Regions from separate parts of the Rhodoferax sp. GW821-FHT07F03 genome, predicted to be linked through region 1. Evidence: riboswitches for the same ligand, from Rfam matches in the RefSeq annotation. Region 1 holds a riboswitch; the other holds the start of a gene.
The links. Region 1 has a riboswitch for glycine ahead of gcvT (glycine cleavage system aminomethyltransferase GcvT). Riboswitches for the same ligand answer to the same signal wherever they lie in the genome.
Positions count from the first base shown of each region.

Region 1 (10,856 bases):
AAATGCGGGATCGGTCTTGCCCAAGGAACCATAAACCTCGTCAGTAGATACATGCAGCAATCGGAAAGCTGATTTTTCCTTTGCTTCCATTTTTCCCCAGTAGGAGCGAATGGATTCAAGTAAATTAAAAGTGCCTACAATATTTGTTTCTATGAATGCTTCTGGGCCAGATATTGAGCGGTCTACATGGCTTTCTGCTGCAAAATTTAAAACTGCACGTGGCCTGTATTTTTCAAGTAATTGGCCGACTAAATCTTTGTCGCCAATGTCGCCTTGTACAAAAATGTGATGGCTGTTGTCGGCCGCGGGGGCTAGATTTTGTAAATTTCCGGCATAAGTTAGTTTGTCTAGGTTGATAATGGTTTCGTTATGGTTCTCCAACCAACTTAAAACAAAATTACTGCCTATAAAACCTGCGCCACCTGTTACGATAATTGTCATTGTTAACTTAAATATGTAATATGCTGGGACTGTTGTTTGTTTTAAATTGTAATTTATTTCAGTTTATTTGAATAAATTATTTGTTTTCATCGATTGGATGAGGTGCGGCATTGCCGCCGTATTCCTCCATTCAAACGGTGGGGCACCTATGTTATCTGCCTATCTGCCGCTTTATGCATAGAGGTAATATCTTCGCTCAATTCCGTTGCAGGTCTAGCGAAGACGTCCACAAAGCTGATACAGGTTGTAAGCAGCGGGTGATAGCGGCGACGTGCTATGCGGATGTAAGCACAACTTGGTTACAGCACCGCGTACCGCCCAGGTCGGTGGTTCACCCAGATGAACAGGTTCATGACCACCGCTGCCAGCACCGAGTAGGCCACGCGGGCGGGTTCTATGGCGGTGAGAGCCAGCAGGACGATGGTGCAATCTATGCCCATCTGCACCTTGCCGGCGCGCCAGCCGTAGGTTTTTTGCAGGTACAGGGTGACGATGGTGGCGCCGCCCAGGCTGGCGCGGTGGCGGGCCAGGAACAGGCAGCCTGAACCGAGTAGCAAGCCGCCCAGCACCGCGGCGTAGGCCGGGTGCAGTCTGTCTATCGCGAACAGGCTGGGCGACCATTCCACCATGGCCGATAGCAGGCTGATGGCGATGAAGGTCTTGAAGGTAAATTCGCGGCCCATGCGTGTCCAGGCAAACCAGTAGAACGGCAGATTGATCAGAAAGAACAGCTTGCCCAGGGTGACATCAGTGGCGTAGTGCAACAGAAAGGCCGCCCCAGCCGTGCCGCCGGTGAGCAGCCCGACCTGGGCAAACAATATCAATGCCAGAGACACAAACAGGGTGCCGGTAAAGATGGCTTGCGCATCTTCAAACGGTGTGTGGATGTGGACGGGCAGGGCAGGGGTATTCATGTCCCTACCCTCAGCAGGATCTGTGCCGCGCATGCCTTCGCGGATTTCAGGCGTAGTCCGCTACCGGCACGCAGCTGCAGAACAGGTTGCGATCGCCATACACGTTGTCCACCCGGCCTACGGGCGGCCAGTACTTGGCCTGCTTCAGCGATGCCAGCGGGAAGGCGCCGATTTCGCGCGCATAAGGACGGTCCCATTCTGCGGCTAGCAGGCTGGCGGCGGTATGGGGCGCGTGCACCAGGGGGTTGTTGTCGCGCGGCCAGGTGCCGGCTTCGACCTGGCGGATCTCCTCGCGGATGGCGACCATGGCAAAGATGAAGCGGTCCAGCTCGGCCAGGGTTTCGCTCTCGGTGGGCTCCACCATCAGCGTGCCGGGCACGGGGAAGCTGAGCGTGGGGGCGTGGAAGCCGTAGTCGGCCAGGCGCTTGGCCACGTCTTCGGCGGTAATACCGCAGCTGTCCTTGATGGGGCGCAGGTCCAGGATGCATTCGTGCGCCACATGGCCGTTGGCGCTGGCGTACAGAGTGGGGTAGTGCGCCTGCAGCTTGGTGCTGACGTAGTTGGCGGCCAGGATGGCGGCTTCGGTAGCGTGTTGTAGGCCCTCGGCGCCCATCATGCGGCAGTACATCCAGCTGATGGGCAACACGGATGCATTGCCCAAGGGCGCCGCGCTAATGGCGCCGATGCCGTGGTTGTTGTCGCCCGCAGTGGCGTGGCCGGGCAGGTAGGGGATCAGATCTTCGACCACGCAAACCGGGCCAACACCGGGGCCACCGCCGCCGTGCGGGATGCAGAAGGTCTTGTGCAGGTTCAGATGGCTGACGTCGCCGCCGAATTCGCCAGGCGCAGCCACGCCGACCAGGGCGTTCATATTCGCGCCGTCCACATAGACGCGACCGCCGTGGCTGTGCACCAGGGCGCAGAGTTCTTTCACCTGGGTTTCGAACACGCCGTGCGTGCTGGGGTAGGTGATCATCACCGCCGCCAGATGGCTGCTGTGCTGCTCGCATTTGGCCTGCAGGTCGGCCATGTCCACGTTGCCATTCGCATCACAGGCGGTAACGACCACGGTCAGGCCGGCCATCTGGGCGCTGGCCGGGTTGGTGCCGTGGGCGCTGGACGGGATCAGGCAGATATTGCGCTGGCTTTGGCCGTGTGCATCGAAATAGGCCTTGATGGCCAGCAGACCGGCGTATTCGCCCTGGCTACCGGCATTCGGTTGTAGGCTGATGCCTGCGTAGCCGGTGGCCTGGCTGAGCCAGGCGCAGAGCTGGCTGTTCAGCTCGGCATAACCTTGGCGCTGCTCGGGCGGGCTGAAGGGGTGGATGTTGGCGAACTCGGGCCAGGTCACGGGCATCATCTCGCTGGTAGCGTTGAGCTTCATGGTGCAACTGCCCAGCGGGATCATGCTGCGGTCCAGCGCCAGGTCCTTGTCGCTAAGCGCGCGGATGTAGCGCAGCATGCCCGTCTCAGAGTGGTGGGTGTTGAACACCGGGTGTGCCAGGAAGGCGCTGCTGCGGCGCAGGGCTTCGGGGATCATCACTTCCACGCTGTTTTCCAGCTCGCTCAGGCGCGGCATGGGTTCGCCGGGCTTGACGAAGAAGGACCACAGCATTTCGATATCGCCACGGGTGGTGGTTTCGTCCAGCGAGATGCCCAAATGGGTTTTCAAGCGAAAACGCAGGTTGGCGCAGGATTGCTGTGCGCGGCTAGCTATTAAATTGGTAGCATCACCGGTTTTGACCGTGATCGAGTCGAAGGCGTATTCATTGGTTACCGCGTAGCCCATTTGCTGCAGGCCGCGCGCCAGGATGGCAGTCAAGCGGGCCACGCGCTCGGCGATACGGGTCAGGCCTTGCGGGCCGTGGTACACCGCGTACATGCTGGCCAGCACGGCCGGCAGCACCTGTGCGGTACAGATGTTGGAGGTGGCTTTTTCGCGGCGGATGTGTTGCTCGCGGGTTTGCAGCGCCAGGCGGTAGGCCGGGTTGCCGTGTGCATCCACGCTGACGCCCACCAGGCGGCCGGGCAGCGAGCGCTTGAATGCGTCGCGGCAGGCCATGTAGGCGGCGTGCGGGCCGCCGTTGCCCACGGCCACACCAAAACGCTGGGTACTGCCAATGACGATGTCGGCGTCCCATTCACCGGGGGGCACCAGCAGGGTCAGGGCCAGCAGGTCGGCTGCCACGCAGACCGCTGCGCCGCTGGCATGGGCCACGCCCACCAGGGGGCGCAGGTCGTGCACCATGCCGTTGGTGGCCGGGTACTGGGCCAGCACGCCGAAGAAGTCACCGCTGGCCATCAATTGGGGCAGGGTGATGACGGCGGTGCTGACCTTGACTTCGATACCCAGCGGCTTGGCGCGGGTCTGGATGACTTCGATGGTTTGCGGATGGCAGTCACCCGCTACGATGAACACATTGCTCTTGCTTTTGGCGCTGCGCTTGGCCAGGGCCATGGCCTCGGCGGCGGCGGTGGCCTCGTCCAGCATGGACGCGTTGGCAATCGGCATCCCGGTCAGGTCGCAGACCATGGTCTGGAAGTTGACCAGCGCCTCCATGCGGCCTTGCGAAATCTCAGCCTGGTAGGGCGTGTAGGCGGTGTACCAGGCGGGGTTCTCCAGGATGTTGCGCTGGATCACGCCTGGTGTATGGGTGCCGTAGTAGCCCTGGCCGATGAAGCTTTTGAAGACCTGGTTCTTGGCGGCAATGGCCTTCAGCTCGGCCAGTGCTGCCGCCTCGGTGACGGGCGCGGGTAGATCCATTGGCGTGCTGCGCGCGATGGAGCGCGGCACGATGCCGTCAATCAGATCCCGGCGCGAACTGGAGCCAATCACTTCCAGCATCAGGGTTTCGTCGGCAGCGTCGATGCCGATATGGCGGGCGATGAATTCGCTGGCGTTTTCTAGTTCGTGCAGGGAGGTCGTCATGGGGCAGGTCTAGGGAGGGTTAGGCGTTTTGGCTAAATGCGTTGTAGGCGGTTTCGTCCAGCAGGGCGGCGACTTGCGATGCATCCGACAGCTTGACCTTGAAGAACCAGCCAGCGCCCAACGGGTCGGTGTTGGCCAGGGCGGGGTCGGCGCGCAGGGCTTCGTTGACCTCGGTGATCTCGCCGGAGACAGGCATGTACACATCGGCGGCGGCCTTCACGGACTCGACCACGCCGGCCACGTCTTTTTGCGCGAAGCTTGCGCCGACGGCGGGCAGATCGACAAACACTACGTCACCCAATGCGTCTTGCGCGTGGTGCGTGATGCCGACGGTGGCGGTGTCGCCCTCGATGTTCAGCCATTCGTGGTCTTCGGTGTACTTGATGCTCATGGGGGTGCTCCTGTGAAAAGTTGAATTAACCGCGAAAGTAATTGTTCGGGGTGAAGGGCATGGACGTGACTTCCATCGGCACGATTTTGCCTCGCACGATGGCGTTGATACGGGTGCCGATGGCAGCAAATTCTGGCGCCACGTAGGCCATCGCAATCGGCTTGTCTACCGTGGGGCCAAGCAAGCCGCTGGTGACTTCGCCAATCACGTTGCCTGCGGTGTCCTGCAAGGCTGTGTGTTCGCGCACCGGGACGCGTTCCAGTGCCACCAATCCCACACGTTTCTTGGTTGTAGCGCCTGGTTTACCTGCGAGTTGCGCTATTATTTTGCTAGCGCCAGGGAAGCCGCCTTCACGCGCGCCACCAGCGCGGCGTACCTTTTGCAGGGCCCAGTTCAGGCCGGCTTCGATGGGGGTGGTGCTGGTGTCCAGGTCGTTGCCATACAGGCACAGGCCAGCTTCCAGGCGCAGCGAGTTGCGTGCGCCCAGGCCTATGGGTTGGACTTCGGGCTGGGCCAGCAGAGCGCGGGCCAGTGCCTCGGCCTGGTCTTGGTGTACCGAAATTTCAAAACCGTCTTCGCCGGTATAGCCGCTGCGCGTCAGGAAGCAGGAGATGCCGGCAACCATGAAATGGCCGCCGGTCATGAAGACCAGCTTTTCCACGCCAGGCGCCAGGCGCGACAGCGCGTCTACAGCCTTGGGGCCTTGCAGCGCCAGCAGCGCCATTTCCGGCATGGGGATGACTTCGCAATGCAGACTGATCCGGGCCTGGATGTGGGCAATGTCTGCTGCTTTGCAGGCACCGTTGACGACGACGAAGATGTCATCTTCCGCCTGCTTGAAAAACATCAGGTCGTCGCGGATGCCGCCCTCGTCGTTCAGCAGCAGGCCGTAGCGCTGCTTGCCTACGGGCAGGTCGATCACGTCGACTGGCACCAGGGTTTCAAAGGCCGCAGCGGCATCGGGGCCGACCAGGCGCAACTGGCCCATGTGGGATACGTCGAACAGGCCGGCGGCGTTACGCGTGTGGTGGTGTTCGGCCATCAGGCCGGCCGGGTACTGCACCGGCATGCTGTAGCCAGCGAAGGGCACCATGCGGGCGCCGAGCTCCAGATGCAGCGCGTTGAGGGGAGTGAGTAACAAGTCGGCCATGGCGGTTCTTTCGGGGACACACAATCGGATCATGGCCTTTGACGGCCATGTGTGGTCCCCGCTGTCCGCTTTACCTGAGCGATTCGCCGGGCCGGCCTTGCGGTGGTGCAGGCCGACTGCGGGTTGCGCCTTCGGTGAGTCCGCTCGGGGCGGACTTCTCTCCAGTGGGGTGACGTTTGATGAGAAACGCTTGTCAGTCCTTTTGCCTGAGCGTTCAGGCCCACGTAGCGGGGCCCTGCGCCTTCGGCGGTTTTCGGGTGAAAACTCTCTCCTGACGGGGGGATTCTACCCAAGCGCAAGTCGGCATAATTCCGTGGACTAAGGGGGCGCGATGCAGCTGGCAGACATAGACCGAGAACTGGAAACCGCCAAGGCCAAGGGCGCCGTGCGGGATATCGTGATCCCGCCGTGCCCCCAGCTCTTGCTGGAGCTGCAGGGCGAAGTGCGGGGCGGCGACCCCGACCCCGCCGCCATCGCCCGCATTGCCAGCCAGGACGTGGCCATGGCGGCGGCGCTGATACGTTATTCGAACAGCCCCTTGTTTGCCCGCTCGCGCCCGGCCCGTACCGTGGGCGAGGCCATCGCCATGCTGGGCGTGAAGCAGACGGTGGGCGTGCTGACCGGCTTCTTCACCCGGCATGCGATCCGCGTGGATGCGGCCTTGCTGGAGCATTTCTGGGAAACCTCGACCCGCCGATCCCTGGCCATGGCCTACATCGCTCGCCATCTGTACGGCGTGGACGCCGACGTGGCGCAGACCTGTGGCCTGTTCTGCCATGTGGGTATACCGGTGATGTTGCAGGGCCTGAAGGGCTATGCCGGCACCCTGGCCGAGGCCCTGGCGCGGCAGGACCGCAGCTTTGTGGCAACCGAGAACGCCGCCCACAAGACCGACCACGCCGTGGTGGGCGCGCTGGTGGCCAAGACCTGGAAGCTGCCGCCCCTGGTGACGGCCGCCGTGCGCCTGCACCACGACTTCGACATTCTGCCGGTGGCCAGCGTCCCGCCCGAGGTGCGCTATCTGGTGGCCATGCTGCTGCTGGCCGAGCACCTGGTGGCCCTGCATGAGGGCACGCGCGAGTCGGACGAATGGGCCCGCCATGGCTCGGCCTGCATGTCGCACCTGCATATCGACCAGGCCGAGCTGCAACACTGGGCGGACGATCTGCATCCGGTGTTTGAAAACCTGGCCTAGTTTGCTATCAAGTTAATAGCTGCTTGTGCAGGTATTACCTGCGCAAGAGGCCTGTTTCGCATAAGTTTATGGATGCAGCATCCAGTCGGTTTGGCTGGGCCGGCCGGGCAGGTGCAGGCAGGCGGTGGTGGCCGGCGTCTGGGCCAGCAGCTGGCCCCGGCGGTAGACCTGCAGGCGGGTGGCGCGCAGGCGAATCGCCTCGATCGGGTCTTGCGCCTGCAGCAGCACAAAGTCTGCGTTGCAGCCGGCCTCCAGGCCGTAGCCTTCCAGCTGCAGAATCTTCGCCGGGTTGGCTGTGACGGCCTGGAAGCACTGGCGCATGGCGGCCTGGCTGGTCATCTGTGCCACGTGCAGGCCCATGCTGGCGACTTCCAGCATGTCGCCGCTGCCCAGGCTGTACCAGGGGTCCATGGCGCAGTCCTGGCCGAAGGCGACGGTTAGGCCCTGGGCCAGCATCTCGGGCACGCGGGTCATGCCACGGCGCTTGGGGTAGGTGTCGTGCCGGCCTTGCAGGGTGATGTTGATCAGCGGGTTGCTGATGACGTTCATCTGCGCCTCGGCCATCAGCGGCAGCAGTTTTGACACATAGTAGTTGTCCATGGAGTGCATGGAGGTCAGGTGCGAGCCGGTGACGCGGCCGTGCAGACCCAGGCGGTTGGTCTCATAGGTCAGGGTTTCGATGTGGCGCGACAGCGGGTCGTCTGACTCGTCGCAGTGCATGTCGACCAGCTTGCCTTGCTCGGCCGCCAGTTCACAGAGCAGCTTGACGCTGAGCGCGCCGTCGGCCATGGTGCGCTCGAAGTGGGGGATGCCGCCGACCACGTCCACGCCCATCTGCAGCGCGCGCTTGAGCTTGTCCATGCCGTTCGGATCGCGCAGCACGCCGTCCTGCGGGAAGGCCACCAGCTGCAGGTCCAGGTAGGGGGCGACGCGGCGGCGCACCTCCAGCAGGGCTTCCACGGCCAGCAGGCGCGGGTCGCAGATGTCCACATGGCTGCGGATGGCCAGCAGGCCGTGGCCCACGGCCCAGTCGCAGTAGGCCATGGCGCGGTCCACCAAAGCCTCTTGCGTGAGATGGGGTTTGAGCTCGCCCCACAGGGCGATGCCCTCCAGCAAGGTGCCGCTTTGGTTGACGCGGGGCTGGCCGTAGCTCAGGGTGGCGTCCATGTGGAAGTGCGCGTCCACAAACGGTGGGCTGACCAGCAGGCCCTGGGCATCCACGGTCTGCTGTGCGGCGGCCTGCAGGCCGGGGCTGACTTCCACAATCTTGCCGTCCTGTACCGCGATGGACATGCCGCTGCGGCCGTCGGGCAGGGTGGCGTGGGTGACGAGTAAATCCAGCATGCACATTCTTTCAAAAACACGGATCGCAAAGCTGTGTTGGGTTTGCTATCTATTAAATAGCTGTCGGCGCAATGGATATATACGCTGGCGGCTTATTTTGTGCCGAAAATTCGGTCCCCCGCATCGCCTAGACCGGGCAGGATGTAGCCGTGGTCGCTGAGCTGGCGGTCGATGGCGGCGGTGTAGATGTCGACGTCCGGGTGGGCGGCCTGCAGCGCGGCCACGCCTTCGGGGCAGGTCAGCAGGCAGACGAACTTGATGGACTTCGGGTTCAGCTCCTTGAGGCGCTCCACCGCTGCAATGGCCGAGTTGCCGGTGGCCAGCATCGGGTCCACGATGACGATGTCGCGCTCGTGCATTTCGCTGGGCATCTTGAAGTAGTACTCCACGGCCGTCAGCGTTTTCGGGTCGCGGTACAGGCCGACGTGGCCCACGCGCGCGCCTGGCACCACGCTGAGCATGCCTTCCAGAATGCCGTTGCCGGCGCGCAAGATGGACACGAACACCAGCTTCTTGCCGTCGATGACCTTGGCGGTCATTTTCTCCAGCGGGGTTTCGATCTCGATGTCCTGCATCGCCATGTCACGCGTGACCTCGTAGGCCATCAGGCTGGACAGCTCGTTCAGTAGGCGGCGGAAGGTGTTGGTGCTGGCGTCCTTGCGGCGCATCAGCGTCAGCTTGTGTTGCACCAGGGGGTGGTTGATCAGGTGTACGGTGCTCATGGTTTTCTTTAAAAGTTAAGGTTTCATTTTGCCAATTTGTGCGCCTGTGTCTCTTCCAGGGATACCACGGAACCGGCTTTGCCGGGCCGTTGGTATCGCCCCCTGCAAGGGGGTTGGCGAGAGTGACACGAAGTGCACGAAGCCTGGGGGTGAACGTTAGAACACGGTGCCGTCGCTGACGATGTTCAGAGGCGGTGTGCCGCCACGCAGGCGCTGTGCCAGCACTCGGCCGGCGGCCCAGGTGCCACCTTCGAGCACGCAGGCCAGGGGCATTTGCTCAGGCGTCAGGCCCAGCTCGGCGCGCACCAGCGGCGCCAGCTCGTCCAGCAGGGCCACGGTCAGCGCGCGCCATTCGACGATGCATTCATCCCCTGCGGTATACGTCTGGCCGGCCAGGGCCGGGTCTTTCCAGCCCAGCACGCCGCCGTCCAGCAGCAGGCCGCCATTGCGGTATTCGGGCAGGCCGGTGAGGGCGTCCAGGCCGGTGACGGGCACGTCGGCCCATTCCAACGGCTCCAGCAGGGAGTAACTGAGCCACTGCGACAGCTTGTGGAAGGGCATCCAGCCCGCACTCGCGCCCTCGCCGGGCACGGCGCTGTGACGCCAGCAGTCGCCCAGCGCGATCTCGCTGCCATCATCTGTTTTGATAGCGTTCTGCGCAGGCCAGATGGGCGATAACGTGGTGAGCAGTGCCACCAGAATGGCGTGGGCCGAGACGGTGGGTGTATCGGTATTGACGGGCACCAGGTAGTCGAACAGGCGACCCGGGCGACACAGGCCGCCGGCGCCACCAAACACCTCGGGCTGGGCGGCAATCACCGCGCCCAGGCGGCGTAAGAGTGCGGCACGGCCTTCCAGCCCGACCAGCGGGTTTTCCACCCCGACCTGGAAGGCGTCGCCCAGCTGGCGCGCGGTGATGGCCTGCAGGCCCTCGGCGTCGGCCTGGCAGGGCTGCATGGGTTTGCTGGAAAACAGGCCCTTGGTAAACGCGTTGTAGCTGGCTACGCCCAGGCCTTCGGAGCGGCTATAGGTTTTGCCGGTGCGCGGGTCGTTGTAGTGCCAGTCGGGGCCGGCGCCGGCATCCAGCAGCACGCTGACGATGGCCAGGTCGATCTGCGAGCGTGCGCGCTTGGCGACAGATACCTTGCCCAACTCTTCATTGAGCAGCTCCACGCGGTTCACGCCACCGGCTTCGAAATGGCGCCAGCGGCTGTGGTACGGGATGTCCAGCGTGGGGTAACGTTCGCGCGTCACCTGGGCCACCAGGGCAGCGGTGGGTTGCAGTGCGGCATCCGCCACCGTGAAGTAGGCGGAGTTGCCGGTACGCGCGCGCGCCAGCAGGCCCCGGGCCCGTTCGCGTACCGCTTGTGTAGAGCGTAACAGGGCGCTGGCGCTGGCAGCATCTGCGCTGGCTGCTATCAAATCCATAGTCATTCAGTGAGTCCACGGCCTTTGGCCTTTTTCAGTTCTTCGGCGTCCGGCACAGCGCCGGGGGTGAAGTAACCGGCCGCCATTTTCGCGTCCATTTCGACCTGGGCGTCGGCGGGGATCATGTGTTCGGGAATATTGATGCGTTTCACCACCTCGATGCCGGCGCGGGTGATAGCGTCGTATTTCATATTGCTCATGGACACCAGGCGGTGGATCTTGCGTATGCCCAGCCAGTTCAGCACGTCGGGCATGAGTTCCTGGAAGCGCATGTCCTGCACGCCGGCCACGCACTCTGTGCGGTTGAAATACTGGTCGGCCGTGTCGCCGCCGACCTGGCGT
Region 1 covers NZ_JBWKQM010000001.1:379,227-390,082, forward strand. Annotated here, with positions in the region: gene rfbB (dTDP-glucose 4,6-dehydratase) at 1-441, opposite strand, end outside; gene AC07R0_RS01685 (DUF6198 family protein) at 741-1,355, opposite strand; gene gcvP (aminomethyl-transferring glycine dehydrogenase) at 1,402-4,284, opposite strand; gene gcvH (glycine cleavage system protein GcvH) at 4,304-4,675, opposite strand; gene gcvT (glycine cleavage system aminomethyltransferase GcvT) at 4,701-5,825, opposite strand; glycine riboswitch at 5,877-6,000, opposite strand; glycine riboswitch at 6,010-6,109, opposite strand; gene AC07R0_RS01705 (HDOD domain-containing protein) at 6,157-7,020, shown strand; gene AC07R0_RS01710 (amidohydrolase family protein) at 7,087-8,364, opposite strand; gene upp (uracil phosphoribosyltransferase) at 8,457-9,086, opposite strand; gene AC07R0_RS01720 (URC4/urg3 family protein) at 9,243-10,520, opposite strand; gene AC07R0_RS01725 (GTP cyclohydrolase II) at 10,517-10,856, opposite strand, start outside.

Region 2 (10,856 bases), on a different contig from region 1:
GGCCAGTACCTCGCTCAGCGGTGGCAGAAAGGTGGAGTCGGTCAGCGCCAGGCGCGGCGCCAGCTCCCACAGCAGGGCCAGCGCCAGAACCAGGGCCGACCGCCAGAGCGCGCTGCGGGCGTGCTGGTAGATGCGGTAAAGGCGTGCCCAGCGGGGCGCCTGGGGCAAGGCCAGCGGCGGGTGGCCGGCGGCGAGGCTGAGTTCAGACATGGAGGCTTTCCTTTAACGTGGGTAGCGTGGGTAGGGCTGCGATGCGGGCGCGGCGCTGCTGCCGGGCGGCGGCCACTTCGTCGTGCAACAGCGACCAGATTGCGTGGCGCAGTTCGCCAAACAGTGGCAGCGAACGCACGTCTTGGCCGCTGGCGCGCAGTGCGTCCGGGATGTCCACAATCTGCTTGATACGGCCGGGCCGGGAGGTCATCACCGCCACGCGCTGGCCCAGCACCACCGCCTCGTCGATGCCGTGGGTGATGAACACAATGGTCTTGCCGGTGCGTTGCCAGATGTCCACCAGCTCCTCCTGCAGGGTCTCGCGGGTCTGTGCGTCCAGCGCGGCAAAGGGCTCGTCCATCAGCAGTACTTGGGGCTCATAAGCCAGGCTGCGGGCAATCGCCACCCGCTGCTTCATGCCGCCCGACAGCTCGTGCGGGTAGCGGTTGGCAAACGCGCTCAGGCCCACCAGGTCCAGGTAACTGGCGGCCTTGGCGCGACGCTCGCGCAGGCCAACGCCGGCGATCTCCAGGCCAAAGGCCACGTTGTCCAGTGCCGTGAGCCAGGGGAACAGCGCGTACTGCTGGAACACCACGCCGCGGTCACGTGCCGGGCCGGTGATGGCTTTGCCGTCCAGTAGCACGCGGCCGCTGGTGGGCAGGGTCAGGCCGGCTAGCAGGTCCAGTAGCGTGGACTTGCCGCAGCCGCTGGGCCCCACCAACACCAGGAATTCGCCGGCCCGCACCTCCAGCGAAACGTCGTCCAGGGCCACAAAGCGTTGCTCCGGGCCGCCATCGTCAGCGCGCACGGTGAACTCCTTGCGCACATGCTCAAAGCGGATATTGCCGGTGCTCATTTGGCGGCTACCTTGGCGCCGGTGGCGTAGGGGTTGTAGGCATTGGTGTACAGGTCGGCGGGCTTGATCTGGCCGGGCTTGATGACCTCTTCCTTCACCAGCCAGTCGATCCAGACTTGCAGCTCCTTGTCTTGCACCACGCCGCCAATGGACGGCACGCCGGTGCTCTTCCAGTACTGGATGGCGTCGGCGCTTTCGGCGCGGCCGCGGGCCTTGATGATCTTCTCGAACGTGGCGCGCACTTCGGCCGGCGGCGTCTTGCGCGCCCATTCGATGGAGCGGGCCAGTGCGCTGACCAGGTGCTTGGAGGCCTTGGGGTTCTGCTCCAGGAACTTGTTGCGCATCACCAGCGAGCCGGCGGTGAAGTTGCCGAACAGTTCCTGGTCGGTAAACAGCGGGCGGATGCCCCCGCGCTCCAGTGCCTTGTCGCGCAGAATGCCGCCCAGCGTGGTGACGTCCACATGGTTCTGCCGCAGTGCCTGCTCGCCAGTAACCGGCGGCGTGATCACCAGGGTGACTTGTTTTGCGTCCTCATCGTTGAGCTTGTTGCGCTCCAGGTATTCGCGCACCATGAATTCGTGGTGGGCGCCCAGGGTGTTGACCGCCACTTTCTTGCCCAGCAGGTCGCGGGCTGTCTTGATCGGGCTGTCGGTCTTCACGTAATAGCCGGTCCAGGTGTTGTCGTCCACGCCGTAGTAGCCGAGCACGGCTTTCACTGGCGCCTTCTTGGCCAGCAGCTTGACCAGCGCGCCGTTGAAGGCGCCGCCGATGTCGATGTCGCCGGTGACCACGGCCTGCACGTCCTGCGGGCCGCTGATGGTGTTGCCCACCCACTTGGCTTTCAGCGGCGCTAGATAGCCCAGACTTTCGGCCAGTTCAATCCAGACCACCTGGCCGGCCGAGCCCTGGTAGCGGATGTCGGTGACTTCCAGGGCCTCTTGCGCCAGGGCCTGGGCCGACAGCCCGAAGGCCACTGCCATGGCGGTGAATAGCTTGAAAACGGTTCGCATGCATGTCCCTTGGGAGTTGTCGTGAAGTTGCAGCGTAGATTGGCAAGGCCTACGCAACAACGAAGGAAATTGCGCATGCATATGCGCATCTGTGCGGTGTAGATGCACATGCGAATTCCATGCTTTGGTTTCCGGGTTGCAGTTCCTAGCATGGGCGGGTGTTTTTTTCGATCCTGTTTCAACCCGTCTTACCAAGGAAATTGCATGTCCGCTGTTCTCAATGCTCCCCATACTGAAGTCGTTCCCACACTCGATATCTATCCTTTGGCGGGGCGGATTGGTGCACGCATACAAGGCGTGCGCCTGTCGGGCCAGTTGGCGCCCGAAACCTTTGCCGCCATCCACCAGGCGCTGCTGCAGCACAAGGTGCTGTTCTTCCGCGGCCAGCAGCATCTGGACGATGCCGAGCACCAACTGTTTGCCGGGCGCTGGGGCAGCATCGTGCCGCACCCCACCGTGCCCTCGCGCAGCGGCACCGAGATTCTGGAGCTGGACTCGAACCACGGCGGCCGGGCCAATTCCTGGCATACCGACGTGACCTTCGAAGCCGCTTATCCCAAGGTATCGGTGCTGCGCGCGCTGACCATTCCGCAGCAGGGCGGCGACACAGTGTGGGCGAATACCGCCGAGGCCTACAACCAGTTGCCGACCGAGCTGAAGACCCTGGCAGATACCTTGTGGGCGGTGCACGGCAACGACTACGACTACGCCGCCACCCGCGTCGAAGTGGATGCCCACGGCGCCCAGCATTACCGCGAAGTGTTTACCTCGCGCCTGATCGAGGCCCGCCATCCGCTGGTGCGCGTACACCCCGAAACCGGCGAGCGCAGCCTGGTGGCCGGGCATTTCCTGAAGCGCTTTGTGGGCTACAACACCCACGACTCGCAGCGCCTGTTCGAGATCTTCCAGCACCATATCACGCGGCTGGAAAACACCGTGCGCTGGCATTGGGCCGAGGGCGATGTGGCGATCTGGGACAACCGCGCGACCCAGCACTACGCGATCAATGACTACGGCGACCAGCACCGCGTGGTGCGCCGCGTCACCGTGCATGGTGACCTGCCGGTGTCGGTGCACGGCCGGCGCAGTGCGGCCGAGCCTGCGAAAAATTAGAGCGCGGTTCGGCCGGGTAAATCAGTCGACCTTATGGGCGGATGCAATTGATTGACCGAGTCATTCCGGTCCTGGGGTGCGCGAACCCCATGCGATAATTGCGGCAGGTACCGGGAGAGTCTGGGGCCCTTGTTGCTCAACAAGTTTGCCCACAGCGCCGAAGGAGCAACCGCCCCGGAAACTTTCAGGCAAAAGGACCGGTACCTGTCACACACATCTGAAGAGCAACCGGGTTTCGTCACCCGGTTCACCGCAGGAGCAAGCGGCTTGGCTATGTGCCAGTCGTGAATCTCTCAGGTCCAAAACAGAGGGGCGATAGCTGCGCACGCTTGTTGCTATCCCCACTTTGACGTTTTGGAACTCTCATCATGAAAAAGTTTGCTGTTATAGGCGGCGGTATTACGGGCGTGACCACGGCATATGCCCTCGCAAAGCGGGGTTTCGCGGTCACTTTGTTTGAAAAACACCGCTATGCGGCCATGGAAACATCGTTTGCCAATGGCGGGCAGTTTTCGGTGTCGAACGCCGAGGTATGGAACCATTGGTCTACCGTGCTCAAGGGGCTGAAGTGGATGCTCAAGAGCGACGCACCTTTATTGGTCAACCCCAAGCCGAGCTGGCACAAGCTGGCCTGGTTTGCCGAGTTCATTGCTGCCATCCCGCACTACGAGAAAAACACCGTGGAGACCACCCGCCTTGCCATTGCTGCGCGTGCGCACCTGAATGCCTGGGCGGATGCGGAAGGGCTGGACTTTGACCACAAGCGCGAAGGCATTCTGCACATCTACCGTGACAAAGCCAGCTTCGACCATGCCGGCAAGGTCTCCAAATTGCTGGCCCAGGGCGGGCTGGAGCGCCGCGCGGTCACACCGCAAGAAATGCGCGCCATCGAGCCCACCTTGGCTGGCAACTACTATGGCGGTTACTTCACTGAAAGCGACACCACGGGCGACATCCACAAATTCAGCACCGGCATGGCCTTGGCGGCCGAGCGCCTGGGCGTGCAAACCCGCTATGGCCAGCACATAGATGCCGTGCAGAGCGATGGCAAACAGGTGACTGTCACTGCCAATGATGGAATCGAACGGCAGTCCCATGTGTTTGACGGTGTGGTGGTTTGCGCCGGTACGGCCAGCCGGGACCTGGCGGCGCAGCTGGGCGACCGCGTCAACATCTATCCCGTCAAAGGCTATTCAATTACGGTGAATTTGCAGGATGCACAAAGCCAGGCTGCTGCACCGATGGTGAGCCTGCTGGACGACGGCACCAAATTGGTCACCAGCCGCTTGGGTGTGGACCGATTCCGCGTGGCCGGTACGGCGGAGTTCAATGGCTATAACCGGGATATCCGGGCCGACCGCATCCGTCCTTTGGTGGAATGGGTACAGCAGTGCTTTCCGGGTGTGCGCACCGAAAGTGTGGTGCCCTGGGCTGGACTGCGCCCCATGATGCCCAACCTGCTGCCTCGGGTGGGCAAAGGCAAGCGACCTGGCGTGTTCTACAACACCGGGCACGGGCACCTGGGGCTGACTCTGTCGGCCGTGACGGCCGATATGGTGGGCGCCATCGTTGCCTCCAGCTACGCCTAGCCGGTGTTATTCGCTCAGGCGAACGTAGGTGGACAGCAGGCTGCTTTTGTTGACCACGCCCAGCAAGACGGGGGATTGCAGGCTTTCAATCACTGGCAGGCGTTCACCGCGGTGGTCCATGAAGCGTTGTAGTGCCTCGGCCAAGGTCATGTCCGAGGTCAGAGGAGCAATGTCCTGTCCCAGCAGATCGGCCGCGCACAGATGGTCCAGGTTGGCTGCGCCTGCTGCGGGACTCAGCTTCTTCAGCGGCACGACGCCCAGGTAGTGCTTGTGGGCGTCCGTGACATACAGGTATTTGACGGGGTATTGTTGAAATAGCTGGCCCATGGTGTGCAGGTCGGCATCCGGCGCCACCACCGTCTGCGCGGGCAGAACCAGGTCACGCACATGCAGCGTGCGCAGGCGTCGCCGCTCGTCACGCTGGGCCTGGCGGCGCAATGTGATGTCGTACATGGACCCGGCGTTGGCCGAACGGGCAACAAAATAGGCCAGCACGCATGCCACTATCAAAGGCAGCATGACCTGGTAGCTCAACGTCATTTCAAAAACCATCAGTATCGCCATCAGTGGTGCCTGGGTGGCGCCAGCCAGAAATGCGCCCATGCCCACAATGGCGTAGGCAAATGGGGCTGCCGATGCCTGGGGCCAGACATGCTGCACGGTTTGGCCGAAGATGCCGCCCAGCAGGCAGCCAAAAAATAGTGCTGGGGTAAAAACCCCGCCTACGGCACCGGAACCCACCGTGGCCAGGGTGGCTACAGCCTTGGCTGCGAGCAGAATCAACAGGGTTGCGATGGTCCAGGGCGAGTGCAGCACTTCGTTCACCACGCTATAGCCATTGCCCCAGACTTCGGGCCACCGCACAGAGAGCAGTCCCACGACCAGCCCACCCAGACCCATGCGTGCGGGCAGGGGCAGGCTCAGGCGCCGAAACAGTTTGCGGCTGGCGTCTAGGCCGCGCAGAAACAGGGCGGATGCGGCTCCGACCAGTAGACCCATCATGGCAAACAGCAGCACTTCCGGGCCGGCCACGGCCGGAAATGCTGGTATGACATAGGGGGGCTGGTAGCCGGGGAAGGCACGCATGGTGATGTTGGCCACTACTGAAGCCACCATGATGGGCCCCAGGCTTTCCATTTCCATAGAACCCAGCACCACTTCTGCTACAAAAAAAGCACCTGCGATGGGTGCGTTGTATGCGGCAGTGACCCCAGCGGCCGCACCGCAGGCCACCAGCAGGCGCAATCTCTCTGTACGCAGGTGCAGTAAGCGACCCAGTAAGGATGCACCCAGCGCGGCCAACTGCACCATGGAGCCCTCTCGGCCTATGGAGCCGCCGCTGGCGATGCTGAGCAGGGAGGAGCCGCTGCGGACCAGACTGGCTTGCACGGGAATATGGCCGTTGCCCAGCGCGACGGCTTCCATATAGTCGCTTGGGGCATTTTGTGGGGTGCGGTTCTGGGCCCAGGTGAGCAGCGCACCTGCCAGCAGTCCCCCCAGACTGGGTACCAGTATGCGCTGCCAGGCTTGCAGTTGCATGGCAATGGCGACCAGGCCGCCACCTTGCCCCAGCACCAAGCGGTCCAGCTCGAACAACGCACTACGGAAACCAATGGTTACCAGTGTGCCCAGCGCACCCGCAGGCACGGACCAAAAAAGCATGGCTGGCAATTCGCTGCTACGCCATCCTTGTTTCCAGCGTGCTGCCCATGCTTGGAGATGGGCTTGTATATGCATCATGCTTCGTTTTGAATGATTCTGCTGGCAGGGTGATGGCGCGCATACTTCGAGACCGTAGCTGTGGCCGGCATGTAACCTGCTTGAGGGGCCCTGCAATCACTAAATCGTAAGGCTCATAAGGGGCTCATACTTGTAACGTGTAGTATGGCGATCTTGTCTAGGCATATTTCTGTAATTGCTTTCTTCAATAGTAGACTCTTTCATAACTTACGGGTTCAAAGGGCGTTCATGTGCAACCGTTTTCCATTCAAAGAGACATGGTCTCGGTGCGTGCGTCCGGCATTCTTGCTGGTCGTTCTGGCGTCGTTGGCATCGTTTGCTTGGGCGACTGAAACTTGTAAACAGCTGGTTGCCACAGGCAACCCCGAATACCCGCCGTATTTGTGGCGAGATCCCGCCGACAGCAACCGTCTGATTGGCGCGAATGCCGATTTGATGCAAATGGTGGCCAAGGAAATCGGTATTCCGATCGAGGTACGTTATGCCGGCTCCTGGGCCCGTGTGCAGGAAGAGGCCAAGCTTGGGCGTGTTGATCTGGTTGCTGGCGCTTTCTTCACTGTGGATCGCCTGGACTATATGGATTACGTTTATCCGTCGTTCCGCGAGACGCGTTCCCTGGTGTGGGGCCGCCAGTCTGCTCCGATCAAATACCAGCGCTGGGCGGACCTGCAGGGCCTGTCTGGTGTAACCGTTATCAATAATAGTTTTGGCGAGGATTTCGACCGTTTCGCCAAAACTTCACTGAAGATCGCTACCGTACCTAGCCTAGAGCAGGCGCTCAAGATGTTGCAGCTAGGGCGGGTGGACTATTTGGTGTACGAAGAGTCGCCGGCCTTGGCCTACATTGCCAAGCTGGGTATAGATGGGTTGCTGCCCATGGCTACATCGATCAGCAACGAGAGCCTGTACCTGACGCTTTCACACAAGTCTCCCTGTAACAGCAGCGAATTGCGTGCTGCATTGGCCAAGGCCATGTACAAGCTGGCACGTCAAAACGCGATGAAGAAAATGATCGATACCAACATCCAGCTATGGCGCACGAAATAAGGCCCATGTCTACGGGAGGCTGCCGGTGTACTTAGCCCGCATTTACCGCCACTGCTTGGAGGTCATCCATCGGAAAAGGACCGCGTGCCGAAGCTATCCCTAAGACAAATCATGACGCTGGGCGTAGCGCTCGGCATTGTGTTGCCAGCCTTGGTGCTGGGTAGCCTGCTTCTGAACAATCGCTACGAGCGTGAGTTGACCTTGCGCATACGCGAGCCCATGCTGCAATACACGCAGTTGCTGTCCAGCGGCCTGGGCATGCCGATCTGGAACGTGGACAAGGCGGTGGCTAAGCAGTTGATCGACTCGGTCACGCGCAATGCCGACGTGGTGGCCGTGACGATAAAAGACGAGTTCGGCAATGTGTTTGTCTCCAGCGAGCTGTCTGCGCGCCGCCAAGGCACGGTGCTGAGCCAGCAAAGCGATATCGTGATGGATGGCCGGCGTGTGGGCCAGGTCACAGTGGAGCTCAGTACCGACCGCGTGGTGCGTCAGCTGTGGGCCGACTTCACCAAGCTGGGCCTGTTTATTCTGGCCCAGGTAGGCATTTCATTCCTGCTGGTGTTTTTGCTGGTGGAACGTCGCGTGGTACGCCCTCTGTATCGGCTGCAAATGGCCACCGCCAGGTTGGCCCGCGGCGAGCTGGAGCAGGCGCTGGACTGGCACAGGCATGACGAGATCGGCAGCCTCGCGCACAGCCTGGACCAGATGCGCGAGTCCCTCGGTCGGGCCATTGCCGAGCGTGACGCCAAGAACGCAGACCTGCAGCACGAACTGTATGACCGGCTGCGGGCCGAACACGCGCTGCGCTTTACCGAGGCCAAGTTCAAGGCTATTTTCCATGCCTCGCCGCTGGCCATGACGGTGAGCCGCAATGAGCCAGACTACCTGATTGTCGACATCAATGACGCGGGGCTGCGCCAGTTCGGCCTGCTGCGCGACGACCTGGTCGGTGCCCGCCATGCGGTGCTATGGTGCAACCCGCAAGACCAGAGCAATGTGCTCAATGTGATTGAGCGTGTCGGCCATATCAAGGGCTACGAGGCCTGGCTGCACCGGGGCAACTTACTGCCTGCACACGCCCAGGAGGACCAGGCTGCAGGTGTCAAGAACACGATGGTGGAGGGGCGTGAAGACGCCATGCTCTGCGAAATCTCGGGCCGCAAGATCGACCTGGGCAGTGAGCAGCTGTTCGTCCTGGTGCTGGAAGATGTGACCGAGCGCAAGCGTGCCGCCCAGATGATCTGGAACCAGGCCAACTTTGACCGCCTCACCGGTTTGCCGAACCGCCATATGTTTCAAAATCGGCTGGAGCAGGATATGGCAGCTGCCCAGCGTGATGGCCGCTCTCTGGCGCTGGTGTTTTTTGACCTGGACTTGTTCAAGGAAGTCAACGACACCCTAGGGCATGAAGTAGGCGACATGCTGCTGCAGGAGGCGGCGCGGCGCCTGCGCATGGGGGTGCGGCAGACGGACCTGGTGGCCCGCCTGGGGGGTGACGAGTTCACCTTGATTCTCAGTGGCCTGACTGATATAGGCTACGTACACCAGATCGTGCAGGGCGCGCTGCAGCGTCTGGCCGAGCCCTTTTTATTGGCTGGGCAGCAGGTGCACATCTCGACCAGCGCTGGACTGACCTTCTACCCGCAGGACGCGACCCAGGTCGAGGCCCTGCTGAAGAACGCCGACCAGGCCATGTATGCCGCCAAGAGCCAGGGGCGCAACCGTTACACCGTGTTCACGCCGTCCATGCAGGACGCTGCGCAAAAGCGCATGCGACTCATCAATGACTTGCGTGTGGCCATAGCCGAGCAGCAGTTCAGCGTTTTCTACCAACCCATCGTGGACCTGAGGACTGGCCATATCCACAAGGCCGAGGCCTTGATCCGCTGGCACCACCCGGTGGAGGGCATGGTCAGTCCTGCCGATTTTGTGCCCATCGCCGAAGAAACCGGCATGATCGTGGACATAGGCAACTGGGTTTTCAGCGAGGCGGTCCAGCAGGCGGCGGTATGGCGCAAGACGCACGACCCGCAGTTCCAGGTCAGCGTGAATGTATCGCCGGTGCAGTTCCGCAACGAAGGAATAGACCAGGTGACCTGGATGGCGCATTTGCAGGCTGCTGGCATGCCGGGCGATGCGGTGATGATCGAGATCACCGAAGGCTTGTTGATGGACGCCGGCGGCAACGTCACCGAGCAACTGCGCGGTTTCCGTCAGGCTGGCATAGGCCTGTCTCTGGACGACTTTGGCACCGGCTACTCCTCGCTGTCTTATCTGAAGAAATTTGACATCGATATTCTGAAGATCGACCAGGCTTTTGTGCGCAACCTCACTGCCGGTTCGGACGATATGGCCTTGTGCAATGTGATCATCGTCATGGCCCACACCCTGGGCTTGAAAGTGGTGGCCGAGGGCGTGGAGACGCAGGAGCAGTGCGATCTGCTGGCTGCTGCCGGCTGCGACTACGGCCAGGGGTATCTGTTCGCGCGGCCCACGCTGGCGGCAGATATGCCTTTGAATCTGGCGTGGAAGCCTGCGCACCAAGATACTTACACAATGAGCATCTAGCGCTGATATTAGCTGCGTTGGTAGCTATATTTTTTGTAGTGTGTGTCTAGAGCCGACTGCCTGTTCGACCCCAGCGGCGGGCAGCTTCTTCCGGGCTTTGCGGGATTTCTAAGTTCTGCGTCAAGGCTGTCAGTGGCGCCAGCAGCGCATCCAGATCAGCCGCATCAAACTTCAGTGCTCCGGCCGCGTCGTGGCCCAACACGCTATCGGCCAGCGCCAGTTTGCGCGCCTGCAGCTCCAGCATGCGTTCCTCGATGCTGCCCTCGACCACCAGCTTGTAGACGAACACCGGCTGGTCTTGCCCGATACGGTGAGCGCGTGCCGTGGCCTGTTCTTCCACCGCCGGGTTCCACCACGGGTCCATGTGGATGACGGTGTCGGCGGCGGTCAGGTTCAGGCCCACGCCGCCAGCTTTCAGGCTCAGCAGCAGCACTGGCACTTCCTGCGCCTGGAAGCGCTGCACCACGCCGCCGCGCTCTTTCGGCAGGGTTTTGCCGGTCAGGCTCAGGAACGGCAGCTCCAGCATGCGCAGCTGCTCGGCCACCAGCTCCAGCAGCTCGGTGAACTGCGAGAACACCAGTACGCGCCGGCCCTCGGCCACCAGCTCGGGCAGCATGTCGGTTAGCAGCTCCAGCTTGGCGCGTTCCATGGTCTTGGCCGGCTTGCTTCCCTTGACGAGGTGCGGGTCGCAGCAGACCTGGCGCAGCTTGAGCAGCGCGT
Region 2 covers NZ_JBWKQM010000018.1:80,474-91,329, forward strand. Annotated here, with positions in the region: gene AC07R0_RS23710 (ABC transporter permease) at 1-210, opposite strand, end outside; gene AC07R0_RS23715 (ABC transporter ATP-binding protein) at 203-1,066, opposite strand; gene AC07R0_RS23720 (ABC transporter substrate-binding protein) at 1,063-2,076, opposite strand; gene AC07R0_RS23725 (TauD/TfdA dioxygenase family protein) at 2,281-3,189, shown strand; glycine riboswitch at 3,291-3,399, shown strand; gene AC07R0_RS23730 (D-amino acid dehydrogenase) at 3,558-4,778, shown strand; gene AC07R0_RS23735 (ClcB-like voltage-gated chloride channel protein) at 4,785-6,518, opposite strand; gene AC07R0_RS23740 (substrate-binding periplasmic protein) at 6,789-7,565, shown strand; gene AC07R0_RS23745 (putative bifunctional diguanylate cyclase/phosphodiesterase) at 7,650-10,136, shown strand; gene AC07R0_RS23750 (DEAD/DEAH box helicase) at 10,183-10,856, opposite strand, start outside.
Region 2: another riboswitch for glycine. It lies ahead of AC07R0_RS23730 (D-amino acid dehydrogenase); the one in region 1 lies ahead of gcvT (glycine cleavage system aminomethyltransferase GcvT).